Regions from separate parts of the Pseudomonas sp. MDV22-iso1 genome, predicted to be linked through region 1. Evidence: predicted binding sites of a transcription regulator. Region 1 holds the regulator's gene; each other region holds the start of a gene.

What was found. Region 1 encodes sigma-54, which starts transcription at its own class of promoters, with help from an activator protein. Its sites were predicted from a motif close to ANTGGCATNNANNTTGCTNT; they were not measured.
Region 2: a site for sigma-54 is predicted at 1,624-1,643, ahead of AC3ZVB_RS22085 (pilin). Genes of this name have one in related genera too.
Region 3: a site for sigma-54 is predicted at 2,955-2,974, ahead of glnK (P-II family nitrogen regulator). Genes of this name have one in related genera too.

The regions. Positions count from the first base shown of each region.
Region 1 is NZ_JBYVMF010000008.1:41,002-45,280, forward strand. It holds gene lptC (LPS export ABC transporter periplasmic protein LptC) at 1-368, shown strand, start outside; gene lptA (lipopolysaccharide transport periplasmic protein LptA) at 355-903, shown strand; gene lptB (LPS export ABC transporter ATP-binding protein) at 903-1,628, shown strand; gene AC3ZVB_RS11570 (RNA polymerase factor sigma-54) at 1,812-3,305, shown strand; gene hpf (ribosome hibernation-promoting factor, HPF/YfiA family) at 3,379-3,687, shown strand; gene ptsN (PTS IIA-like nitrogen regulatory protein PtsN) at 3,700-4,164, shown strand; gene rapZ (RNase adapter RapZ) at 4,167-4,279, shown strand, end outside.
Region 2 is NZ_JBYVMF010000022.1:39,841-44,119, forward strand. It holds gene AC3ZVB_RS22075 (DUF2845 domain-containing protein) at 1-158, shown strand, start outside; gene AC3ZVB_RS22080 (BON domain-containing protein) at 495-851, opposite strand; gene AC3ZVB_RS22085 (pilin) at 1,167-1,577, opposite strand; gene pilB (type IV-A pilus assembly ATPase PilB) at 1,803-3,503, shown strand; gene AC3ZVB_RS22095 (type II secretion system F family protein) at 3,506-4,279, shown strand, end outside.
Region 3 is NZ_JBYVMF010000002.1:197,941-202,219, reverse strand. It holds gene sutA (dormancy-specific transcriptional regulator SutA) at 1-293, opposite strand, end outside; gene AC3ZVB_RS03250 (secondary thiamine-phosphate synthase enzyme YjbQ) at 396-821, opposite strand; gene AC3ZVB_RS03245 (ammonium transporter) at 1,034-2,371, opposite strand; gene glnK (P-II family nitrogen regulator) at 2,411-2,749, opposite strand; gene AC3ZVB_RS03235 (accessory factor UbiK family protein) at 3,167-3,427, shown strand; gene AC3ZVB_RS03230 (BRO-N domain-containing protein) at 3,809-4,279, shown strand, end outside.

The DNA.
Region 1 (4,279 bases):
CGGAGAAAGCCGAGCACGTGAAAGCCACGGACATTACTCTGGTTACCAAACCCGACCTGAACATGTACCGCGGTACCGATTTTCCGTGGCACGTCACCAGCGAACGCGGTGAAGTGAACTCAGGCGGCACCGAAGTCGAACTGATTGACAACGTCCGCGTCAAACGCACCGACGAGAAGAATCGCGACACCTTGATCACCAGTACTCGCATGACGGTGTTCCCGCAGGAGCAATATGCGCAGACCGAGCAACCCGTTAGAATCGACGGCGCCGGTGGCGTCTCGACTGGTACGGGAATGAAAGCGTATTTGAAAGAAAGCAGGATACACCTGCTATCGAACGTAAGAGGACAGTATGAGGCTCGTTAAAACCCTCCCTATTTTGCTCAGTCTGGGCGCAGCACTGGGAAGCGTGAGCGCCTGGGCTCTGCCGAACGATCAGCAACAGCCAATTCGCATTCAGGCCGACGATGCCCAACTGGACGACAAGAACGGTGTTGCCACTTACACCGGCGACGTGATCATCACCCAAGGGTCGATGAAGGTTACCGGCAATAAGGTAACCATGACCCGCGCGCCGAATGGCGACATCGACGTGGTCACCTCGGTCGGCAACCTGGCTTACTTCGAGCAACTGCAAACCGCCGGCGATGCCAAACCCGTTCAGGGCTGGGGTGTGACCATCCAGTACCACGCCACGCAAAACCGCGTTGTACTGATCGACAAGGCCAAGGTCATCGACAAGGACAACAACGTCACTCAAGGCGAGAAAATCGTCTATGACACCGAGAAAAAGCTGGCGAGCGCTGGTCGCGCTACAGGTAGCAAGGTGACCGAGTCGCGTCCACGCATTGACATGGTAATTCAACCTAAAAAGAAAACCGACGAGCAGAAGGCCCAGTAATGGCAACTCTGAAAGCTCAGCATCTGGCCAAAGCCTACAAGAGCCGCCAGGTTGTGCGTGATGTCAGCCTGTCCATCGACAGCGGTCAGATCGTCGGTTTGCTCGGGCCCAACGGCGCCGGCAAGACCACCTGCTTTTATATGATTGTCGGCCTCGTGCAGGCCGATCAGGGCCGTGTACTGATCGATGACCTCGACGTCAGCCATCAGCCAATGCACGGCCGAGCCAAGGCCGGTATCGGCTATCTTCCGCAAGAGGCGTCGATCTTCCGCAAACTGTCGGTGGCCGATAACATCATGGCGATCCTCGAGACCCGCAAGGAACTCGACAAGGCGGGCCGCCGGAAGGAGCTCGAAAGCCTGCTTCAGGAATTCCACATCAGCCACATTCGCGACAACCTCGGCATGAGCCTGTCCGGCGGTGAACGTCGCCGCGTGGAGATTGCACGCGCGCTGGCCACCAACCCGAAATTCATCCTCCTCGACGAACCGTTCGCCGGCGTGGATCCGATTTCGGTGGGTGACATCAAGCAGATCATTTATCACCTCAAGGCCAAGGGCATCGGCGTCCTGATCACTGACCACAACGTCCGTGAAACCCTGGATATTTGCGAAACGGCGTATATCGTCAACGATGGCCAACTGATCGCCGAAGGCGACTCCGCCACGATCCTGGCCAACGACCTGGTCAAGGAAGTGTACCTGGGGCACGAGTTCCGCTTGTAAGCGCGGAAGTGCCTGGTCATTCGTCCGAGCGCTCGTACCGATAAAAAATCAACGTTTTTTTATTGTTACAGCGCTCTAGGCAAACGCTGCGGTTTCGGGCATATGATTTGCTTATGTTTGGCGCCTCGGCGCCCTGTAGTGGATGGCGCAAGCGCGCCGGCGAATAAGGTTTAAGCCCCTGCCATGAAACCATCGCTAGTCTTGAGAATGGGCCAGCAGCTGACGATGACACCTCAGCTGCAACAGGCCATCCGCCTTCTCCAATTGTCGACCCTGGACCTGCAACAGGAAATCCAGGAGGCTCTGGAGTCCAATCCGATGCTCGAACGCCAGGAAGAAGGCGACGACTTCGACAACGCCGATCCTTTGGCCGACAAAGCCGAACAGCAACCTAACGCCGATGTTTCGGAACCCTCCTACCAGGAAACCGCCCCTACGGTGGACAACCTCGAGGAAGGTGACTGGAACGAGCGCATCCCCAACGAGTTGCCTGTTGATACCGCGTGGGAAGACGTTTACCAGACCAGCGCCAGCAGCCTGCCTAGCAACGATGACGACGAGTGGGATTTCACCACCCGCACATCCGCCGGCGAAAGCCTGCAAAGCCACTTGCTATGGCAACTGAACCTGGCACCGATGTCCGACACTGATCGCCTGATCGCCGTGACCCTGATCGATTGCATCAATAATCAGGGCTATCTGGACGAAACCCTCGAGGAAATTCTCGAAGCCTTCGACCCGGAACTGGACATCGAGCTCGATGAAATCGAAGCCGTCCTGCACCGCATCCAGCAATTCGAACCCGCCGGCATCGCCGCCCGTAACCTGGGTGAATGCCTGCTGTTGCAACTGCGCCAGTTGCCCGCCAAAACCCCTTGGCTCGCCGAAGCCAAGCGTTTGGTCACCGATTACATCGACCTGCTGGGCAGCCGTGATTACAGCCAGCTGATGCGCCGCATGAAGCTGAAGGAAGACGAACTGCGCCAGGTGATCGAACTGGTTCAGAGTCTTAATCCACGCCCGGGCTCGCAAATCGAATCCAGTGAAGCCGAATACGTCGTTCCTGATGTGATCGTGCGCAAGGACAACGAACGCTGGCTGGTCGAGCTCAACCAGGAATCGGTGCCTCGACTGCGGGTCAACGCCCAATACGCCGGCTTTGTTCGCCGCGCCGATACCAGCGCAGACAACACCTTCATGCGCAATCAGTTGCAGGAAGCTCGCTGGTTCATCAAGAGCCTGCAAAGCCGCAACGAAACGTTGATGAAAGTAGCCACCCAGATCGTCGAGCATCAGCGCGGTTTTCTGGAGTATGGCGACGAAGCCATGAAACCGCTGGTGCTGCATGACATCGCTGAGGCGGTGGGCATGCACGAGTCGACGATTTCACGGGTAACCACGCAAAAATTCATGCATACCCCCCGGGGCATTTATGAACTGAAATATTTTTTCTCCAGCCACGTCAGCACTTCCGAAGGCGGCGAATGCTCTTCCACGGCGATCCGCGCGATCATCAAAAAACTGGTTGCCGCGGAAAATCAGAAAAAGCCGTTGAGTGACAGCAAGATCGCTGGTTTACTGGAGGCACAAGGCATTCAGGTGGCTCGCCGCACCGTCGCCAAGTACCGCGAATCCCTCGGGATCGCGCCTTCGAGCGAACGTAAGCGGTTGATGTAAGCCACGCCACAGCGTTCCAGTGGTAGATCATCTGATCTACCGCTTTATGCACTGGCAACGAAGGAGAAGCTGTATGCAAGTCAACATCAGTGGACACCAACTGGAAGTGACCGAACCCCTGCGCACTTATATCGGCGAAAAACTCGACCGGTTAGAGAGGCATTTCGACAAGATCACAAACGTGCAAGTCACGATGACTGTCGAGAAGCTGCTGCAGAAAATCGAAGCCACGCTGCATATCCCCGGCGGAGAAGTGGTCGCCAACGCAGAGCATTCAGACATGTATGCCGCCATCGACCTGCTGACCGACAAGCTGGATCGCCAACTCAAAAAGCATAAGGAAAAGACCCAGAGCCTCCTCCAGGGCGCAACCGGTCGTTAACACTCCCAACCCATGATCCGACTTGAAAGCATCCTGACCCCCGGCCGTTCCCTCGTGAACGTGCCGGGCGGCAGCAAAAAGAAAGCCCTCGAGCAAATTGCCAACCTAATCCACCGCGAAGTGCCGGATCTGGCCATGCAGGATGTCTTCGAGAGCCTGGTCGCCCGTGAAAAACTCGGTTCTACCGGTTTTGGCAACGGCATCGCGATCCCCCACTGCCGCCTCAAAGGCTGCGAAAGTCCAATCAGTGCATTGATGCACCTGGACGCACCCATCGATTTCGACGCCATCGACGGCGCTCCGGTTGACCTGCTGTTTGTTCTGCTGGTCCCGCAAGCCGCCACCGATGCGCACCTGGAGCTACTTCGTCAGATCGCCAGCATGCTCGATCGCAAGGAAGTGCGCGAAAAACTGCGTAGTGCCTCGAGCAATGAAGCCTTGTATCAGGTTGTCCTGGACGAGCAGAACGGTCAGTAATCATGCGCTTGATCATTGTCAGTGGCCGTTCCGGCTCAGGTAAAAGTACCGCGCTCGATGTCCTTGAAGACAACGGTTACTACTGCATCGACAACTTGCCGGCAGGGCTTCTGCC
Region 2 (4,279 bases), on a different contig from region 1:
CCGTCGAACGAGACCCGCTGGGCTATAAGCGCAGCGCTAACCGACGGGAAGAATTCCAGGTCGAAGAATGGACTTACGGGCCGAATGGCGGGATGTATCAGTACTTGCGGTTCGAAGGTAACCGCCTGGTGCAGATCACCAGCAAGCGCGGAAACTGATAAATCCCCTACGCCAGCACATCCCCTGTAGCAGCTGGCGAAGCCTGCGTCCGGCTGCGAAGCAGTCGTAAAAACAGAGCATGCGGTCTTCCTGATGCACCACATCGCGAGAGTTCACGACTGCTTCGCAGCCGGACGCAGGCTTCGCCAGCGGCTACAGGAGCGAGAGCGCACTGAATTTTCAAGCTCCCACAATAGAACAGGCCCCGACACGAATGCCGAGGCCTGTAATGGCCACGTCCTTGTGGCCTTCGCATGAACTCCAAAGCTGCGACAGACGTATAGCTCGGCCCGTCTATCGCGCCTTCTCCCGGTTCAGGCGAGAAGTCGTGCCGTTTACTCGGCTTTCAGGCCGTCAGCGGAGACCGCTTTGACGCCTTTGATTTTCTTGGCGATAGCCACTGCGGTGGTTTTCTGAGCGTCAGTCACTGCAACAGTGGACGACAGGGAAACAACGCCTTTGTTGGTTTCAACTTTGATGTCGGTACCAGGAATGCCTTTTTCGGTAACCAGGTCAGCTTTGACTTTGGTAGTGATCCAGGTATCGGAAGTAGCTTCTTTGGCTTCGGTCACTTCACCAGCAGCCAGCACCATTGGTGACTGGGTAGCCTGGGTAGTTTGTGCAAATGCGGAACCGGCCATGGTCAGGGTCAGCGCGGTAGCAGCAGCGGCAGTGATAGCGAACTTCTTCATACGAGTAACTCCTGTTTTTCTGGAAAGTCTGCTGCGTGTCTTGTCAGCAGGGTTACTGGGTATATTGCGAACGCTGTGCCAACTTTGAGACACCTTAATATTCGTTATAAATCAACATGTTAGCAAACAGGCCGATTTTCGGAATCATGCAATTTGCATGAGTTGGAAATAATGGACATGCAAGTTGCGGGTTTTGGCGTGGGCCTAAGGCCATGAATTGTCGGGGGTTTTCTTGATTAACCCGATCGCACCGAATAAAAAGCAAAAAAACCCTGTATCGCGAGATACAGGGCTTTTGATTACGCTGAAAATGGATCAGCCAGCGGCAGGCGTGCAACCTTTAGGCGCGTAGTCCGCGACGACACTGGTGGCGCAGGACCAACCTTTAGTGGCATCACGAGTCAACGTAACAGTCGCACCGGAAATAACGGTAGGCGCGCCTTTGATTGTGCAAACGATGCCGGTAGCAGGAGTTGTAGCAGCGGTGATGGTGCAGTTTTGCGTATCGCCACCCGGATTGAAAGCAGTCACCGCTGGTGCCGCAGTACCGGAGTTCACCGCGTCTTCATAATTGACCTTGAGCGCCGACACTTCAGCTGCGCCAGCCGTCATCTTCGCCCGAGCCTGATATTTCGAATAGGCCGGGATAGCGAACGTCGCCAGGATCCCGATGATCGCCACAACGATCAACAGCTCGATCAGGGTAAAACCTTTTTGGTTATTCATAGACAAGCTCCATGCATGAGTCGGAATCTCATGATCTGAATTTACCCCAGCACAGCGCATGCCAATTTCCATAACGCCTGCACGCTGGGGGCAAGCGCAAATGATCTGCCTGATCGGCCCTCGTAAACCGCACTATCTGACACTTTTTGTCACTTCACCACGGCTGGTTTGGCTCCGTCCCTTGACTAGGCTATAAGTCATGAACTGTCTGCGTCCGGTATCCCAATGAATGACATCGCTCTTAGCGGCCTGGCCAAGCAATTGGTCCTGGCCGAGCTGCTGACTGACAAAAGCGCGCAACAGGCGTATCAGCAAGCCCAACGCAACCGCATCTCCCTGGTCAGCCATCTGGTGCAGAACAGGCTGGTGAAGAGTCGGCAGGTGGCCGAAATCGCTTCCGAGCATTTCGGCATGGCGTTGTTTGACCTCAATGCCCTCGACAAGGAAGCCCAGCCCAAAGGACTGGTCAGCGAAAAGCTCGTGCGCCAACACCAGGTCCTGCCCCTTTGGCGGCGCGGTAACAAGTTGTTCGTGGGGGTTTCCGACCCCACCAACCATCAAGTCATCAATGACATCCAGTTCAGTACCGGGCTGACCACCGAAGCCATTCTGGTAGAGGATGACAAGCTAAGCGACGCCATCGAAAAACTCTTCGACACCCACTCCACCGGCCTGGAAGACATGGCCGACGTTGACCTTGATGGCGTGGACATCGATTCAGCCGACGACGGCAAAGCGGACGCCATCGCGGGACAAGATGCCGATGACGCGCCAGTGGTTCGCTTCGTCCACAAGATGCTGCTCGACGCGATAAAAAGCGGCTCCTCCGACCTGCACTTCGAGCCTTACGAAAAGACCTACCGCGTGCGGATGCGTACCGACGGCATGCTGCGCGAAGTCGCCAAACCGCCGATTCAACTGGCCGGTCGCATAGCCGCGCGGTTGAAAGTCATGGCCAGCCTCGACATTTCCGAACGACGCCGGCCTCAGGACGGGCGGATCAAAATGCGCCTGTCCAAAAGCAAATCCATCGATTTCCGGGTCAATACCCTGCCGACCCTGTGGGGCGAGAAAGTGGTGATCCGGATTCTTGATCCGTCCAGCGCACAAATGGGCATCGACGCCCTCGGTTATGAACCCGCGCAAAAAGACCTGTACATGGCCGCGCTGAGGCAGCCACAGGGCATGATTCTGGTCACCGGCCCCACGGGTTCCGGCAAGACCGTATCGCTCTACACCGGCCTGAACATTCTCAACACCGTGGACATCAACATCTCCACCGCCGAAGACCCGGTGGAAATCAACATGGAAGGCGTCAACCAGGTCAACGTCAATCCCAAGCAAGGCCTGGATTTTGCCCAGGCCTTGCGCTCATTCTTGCGGCAAGACCCGGACGTGATCATGGTCGGTGAGATCCGCGACCTCGAAACCGCTGAAATAGCCATCAAAGCGGCCCAGACCGGGCATTTGGTGTTATCGACCCTGCACACCAACAGTGCGGCGGAAACCCTCACCCGTCTGCACAACATGGGCGTTCAGGGCTTCAACATTGCAACGTCCGTCAGCCTGATCATCGCTCAGCGCCTGGCGCGTAAACTGTGCAGCCACTGCAAGAAACCTATCGACATTCCCCGTGAAGCATTGCTCAAGGAAGGCTTTCCCGAGGAACGCATCGGCTCGTTCACGATCTTTGAACCGGTCGGATGCGACCTCTGTAACAACGGCTATAAAGGCCGGGTCGGGATTTATGAAGTGGTGAAGAACACGCCGGCGCTTCAACACCTGATCATGGCCGAAGGCAATTCACTGGAAATCGATATTCAGATGCGCAAAGACGGTTTTGATGATCTGCGTACTTCCGGTCTGCAAAAGGCCATGCAAGGCATCACCAGCCTTGAAGAAATCAACCGGGTCACCAAGGACTGAACATGGCGGTCAAAGCAGTAAAAATCAGCGTGTACGCCTGGGAAGGCACCGACAGGAAAGGCACGAAAATGACCGGCGAGTTGAGCGGTCAGAATCCGGCGCTGATCAAGGCTCAGTTACGCAAGCAAGGCATTAATCCGGGCAAGGTGCGCAAGAAGTCTGTCTCGATTCTCAACCTGGGCAAACGCATCAAAGCCCAGGACATCGCCCTGTTCACCCGGCAAATGGCGACCATGATGAAAGCCGGCGTGCCGCTGCTGCAATCGTTCGACATCATCGGCGAAGGCTTCGAGAATCCGGCCATGCGCAAACTGGTGGACGAGGTGAAACAGGAAGTCGCGGCAGGTAACAGCTTCGCTGCCGCCTTGCGTAAAAAGCCCCAATACTTCGATGAGCTCTACTGCAACCTGGTGGACGCGGGCGAACAGGCGGGCGCCCTGGATACCCTTCTGGAGCGGGTGGCGACCTATAAGGAAAAGAGCGAAGCCCTCAAGGCCAAGATCAAGAAAGCCATGACCTATCCGCTGTTCGTGGTGTTCATCGCGCTGATTGTGACGGGGATTCTGCTGGTCAAAGTGGTGCCGCAGTTTGAGTCCGTGTTCAAGGGGTTTGGCGCTGAATTGCCCGCCTTTACCGTCATGGTCATCGGCCTCTCGGAGTTCATGCAGGAGTGGTGGTGGATCATACTGGGGCTATTGATCGCAGCAATCTTCGGTGTACGCCATGCGCTTAAAACCTCTCAAGCTTTTCGCGACCGGATGGACACCTGGCTGTTG
Region 3 (4,279 bases), on a different contig from region 1:
GGCTTCTTGGGAGGATCGGCGACCACATTGGCCTCCACTTCCTGCACCTTGCCGCCCTTGGCCAGGAACTCTTCCATGGCCCGCGCAAGCGCATCGCGCTCTTTATTCTTCGCTTCGACGCTCGGCAGCTCATCGACCGAAACCGCAGCCTTGGCTTTGCCTTTGGCGGTCGGAACGGGCGTTTCACCGCCATCGTCTTCAGCGACGTCTTCCGCCGCTGCTTCCAGACCTTCTTCGGTTTCGTCGTCGTCGCCTACTTCGAGGTCGTCGTTTTCCAGATCATCGTCGCTCATGTTCTACCTCATGACTTGCGAAAAGCAGATTAGTTATAGCCCAGCTTCACCGTCTGTCGACGGCTGCCAGAAAAAATTCCACCGCCATTGGTGACCAACGGCTTATGCCCCTTCACCGTGCAAGGTGGCGAGGACTTTACGGGCACCGCCATGATCACGGTGCTCGCCCAGATAAACGCCTTGCCAGGTGCCCAACGCCAGTCGGCCTGCCGAAATCGGCAAACTGAGCTGACAGCCAAGTACGCTGGCCTTGAAGTGCGCCGGGAGGTCGTCCAGGCCTTCGTCGTTATGCTCATAGCCGTCTGTTCCTTGTGGGATCAGACGATTGAAAAATCGTTCGAAGTCGCGACGTACCGCCGGATCGGCGTTCTCGTTGATGGTCAACGACGCCGAGGTATGCTGCAGCCACAAGTGCAACAGACCGACCCGACATGCCTTGAGTTCAGGCAAGCCGGCGAGTAACTCGTCCGTTACCAGATGAAAGCCTCGGGGCCTTGCCCGCAAGGTAATCAGAGTCTGTTGCCACATACAGTTCTCCGCACGTTCGGGGCGCATTCTAGCGCGCTCTGGGAAAAAACAAAGGCCCTAATATTCCTTCAACGTTGTAAGCGATTGGCCGTACAAAATTGCCTGTTGAAAAGGTGTCGAAAGCTGACAGAAAAAACCTTTCAGCCTCACCTTCAATGACAAATCCCGGACAAAAAAATGCCCGGCGAACCGGGCATTATTTTTGCGCGTACTTACAAGTTGTAGCCGCGTTCGTTGTGAAGTGCCAGATCGAGACCGACCGCTTCCTCTTCCTCGGTCACGCGCAGACCCATGACGGCATCCAGGACCTTGAGGATGATGAAGGTGACGATCGCGGTGTAGATCACCGTGAAGCCGACGCCTTTGCACTGAATCCAGACTTGTGCGGCAATGTCGGTCACAGTGCCGAAACCACCCAGGGACGGTGCGGCAAACACACCGGTCAGGATCGCGCCGAGGATACCGCCGATGCCGTGTACGCCAAATGCGTCCAGGGAATCGTCATAACCGAGTTTGCGTTTCAGCGTAGTCGCGCAGAAGAAGCACACGACGCCCGCTGCCAGACCAATCACCAGTGCACCCATCGGGCCCACAGTGCCAGCGGCAGGAGTAATTGCTACCAGACCGGCCACAACACCCGATGCAATACCCAGAGCACTTGGTTTGCCGTGAGTAATCCACTCAGCGAACATCCAGCCCAATGCAGCAGCAGCGGTTGCGATCTGGGTGACCAGCATCGCCATACCTGCAGTGCCGTTTGCTGCAGCAGCAGAGCCGGCGTTGAAACCGAACCAGCCTACCCACAGCATTGCAGCACCCATCAGCGTGTAACCGAGGTTGTGCGGCGCCATTGGCGTGGTCGGGAAGCCTTTGCGCTTGCCCAGTACCAGGCAGCAAATCAGACCAGCCACACCGGCGTTGATGTGCACAACGGTGCCGCCAGCGAAGTCCAGCACGCCCCAGTCCCACATCAGGCCACCGTTACCGGACCAGACCATGTGCGCGATCGGCGCATAAACCAGGGTGAACCAGATGCCCATGAAGATCAGCATGGCGGAGAACTTCATCCGCTCGGCGAAAGCACCGACGATCAACGCAGGGGTAATGATGGCGAAGGTCATCTGGAAGGTGATGAACACCGCCTCAGGAAACAGTGCCGCAGGACCGGTCAGGCTCGATGGCGTGACACCGGCGAGGAACGCCTTGCCCATGCCGCCAAAGAACGAGTTGAAGTTGACGACGCCCTGCTCCATGCCGGTAGTGTCGAACGCAATGCTGTAGCCATAAATGACCCACAGAATGCTGATCAGACCGGTAATGGCGAAGCACTGCATCATCACGGAAAGAATGTTTTTGGACCGAACCATGCCACCGTAGAACAGCGCGAGGCCGGGAATGGTCATGAACAGCACGAGGGCTGTCGAGGTCAACATCCAGGCGGTGTCGCCGGAGTTGAGGACTGGGGCCGCCACTTCGTCTGCCGCCATAGCCAGGCTGGGCATTACGAGGGACAACAGGGCTCCTAGCCCTGCGAATTTACGCAGAGTCATATTGTTTTCTCCTGGGGCGTTGGGTTTGTGGCGGCTTTTTTAGATTGCGTCGGTATCGGTTTCGCCGGTACGGATGCGAATCGCCTGTTCCAGATTAACCACGAAGATCTTGCCGTCACCGATCTTGCCGGTGTTGGCTGCCTTGGTTATCGCTTCGATAACCCGATCAAGATCCTTGTCGTCAATGGCGACGTCGATCTTCACCTTTGGCAGGAAATCGACCACGTATTCCGCGCCGCGATACAGCTCGGTGTGACCCTTCTGCCGACCGAAGCCTTTGACTTCAGTAACGGTAATGCCCTGCACGCCGATCTCGGACAGCGACTCGCGCACGTCGTCCAGTTTGAACGGCTTGATGATGGCAGTGACTAGCTTCATGAAAACTCTCTCCCGAATTGGTGGACTTGCCCCAGGAAAACAAACCCGACTCAAGTCTAAGCGCAGTGCCTGGCTTTGTAACGCATCGTCGGCCTTACCTGCCCGTCCGACGCCAGTTAACCGCTCCTGACGAAACACTTCCCCGTTCCGCTCGGCGCACTGCATTCGTCACAGCGACTGCATCAGTGCATGGGTCACTAGGCACTAAGCAGAAAGCTTGCCATCTCCACAAAAACGACTGAATTCAATCCCTTGGCCTCAGCGACCAGCCACTTCACCCGAATGGCCCGCTGTATACGCACAACAACGGTGCGATGCCGTCCGTCCGCATGCGCGAAAAGCGTGCACCCCTGGCATCGAGATTGACTATAGACACTGCGTGATACACTGCCCGTCATTGTTTCCAGGACCTTTCCCATGCTCGCGCCCAAAGACTTCCTCGACGCCCTGACAGGCACTGCCTCCCGCCTTTTCAGCGGCGACACCCCGCTGCCGAAAAGCGAAATCGAAAGCCAGTTCAAGGCGTTGTTGCAGAGCGGCTTCAGCAAGCTGGACCTGGTGAGCCGGGAAGAGTTTGATAGTCAGATGGTCGTGCTCGCACGCACTCGTGCACGGCTGGAAAGCCTTGAGGCGAAAGTCGCCGAGATGGAAGCGAAGCTGACCCCGCCAGCCGAATAAACGCTCCAAACCCTGTGGGAGCGGGCTTGCCCGCGATTGAAGGTCAGCACGACCTGTAGGAGCTGCCGCAGGCTGCGATCTTTTGATCTTGAAGCCTGCAAACATCCCGGCAACGTCCTACAAAATTCTCATCCGCCGTCCGATTGCGCCGCACAGCTCCGGTTCCTAAGCTCACCCACTGCTGAATGTTCAGCACTGGGTTTGGCGACCTGGAAGTTTAAGGAACGCGACGACCATCGACTCGAGTCATGGCGGTTGTGCGTGGGAGACCTTCGGGTCTGCCGGGTTCCTTTTGCTCCGGCTCGCCAACCCGCGCACAACTGCCACCCAATTGTTTGGCGACAATTACTGGCAGCCCTTTAGGCAAAAGGAGCTGTATCAATGAATTGCAATGACGATTATCTAACCCCGCACGTCTTCACCCGCCACAAACTCCACCTCCACGCCCTCCTCCTAGAAAATCAACCCTGGTTCAGCGCCCGCGACTTGGGCCGCCTCATCCGCCTCTACATCGACGAACGCACCCTTCGAAAACTCGACCCGGACCAACACCAATCCGCTCGAACGCTCATCCACGGCAGCCTGGAAAACACCCTGCTGATCAGCGAATCCGGCGTCTACGCACTGCTCGTCTACCACTACTGCCCCGAATACCGAAGCCTGCGCGAATGGCTCACCCACGACGTGGTGACAGCACTCCGAGACGCAGAGCAACCGACCTCAACCGAGCGACCGGTGCTGAGCCTGTTGAATTGGCCAGAGATGTCGTTGAGCTTGCTGCACTGGAACAACAAGCCGTGGATTCGACTGGAGGACGTGCCGCTCGTACTGCCTGATCAGGAGGTACCAAAA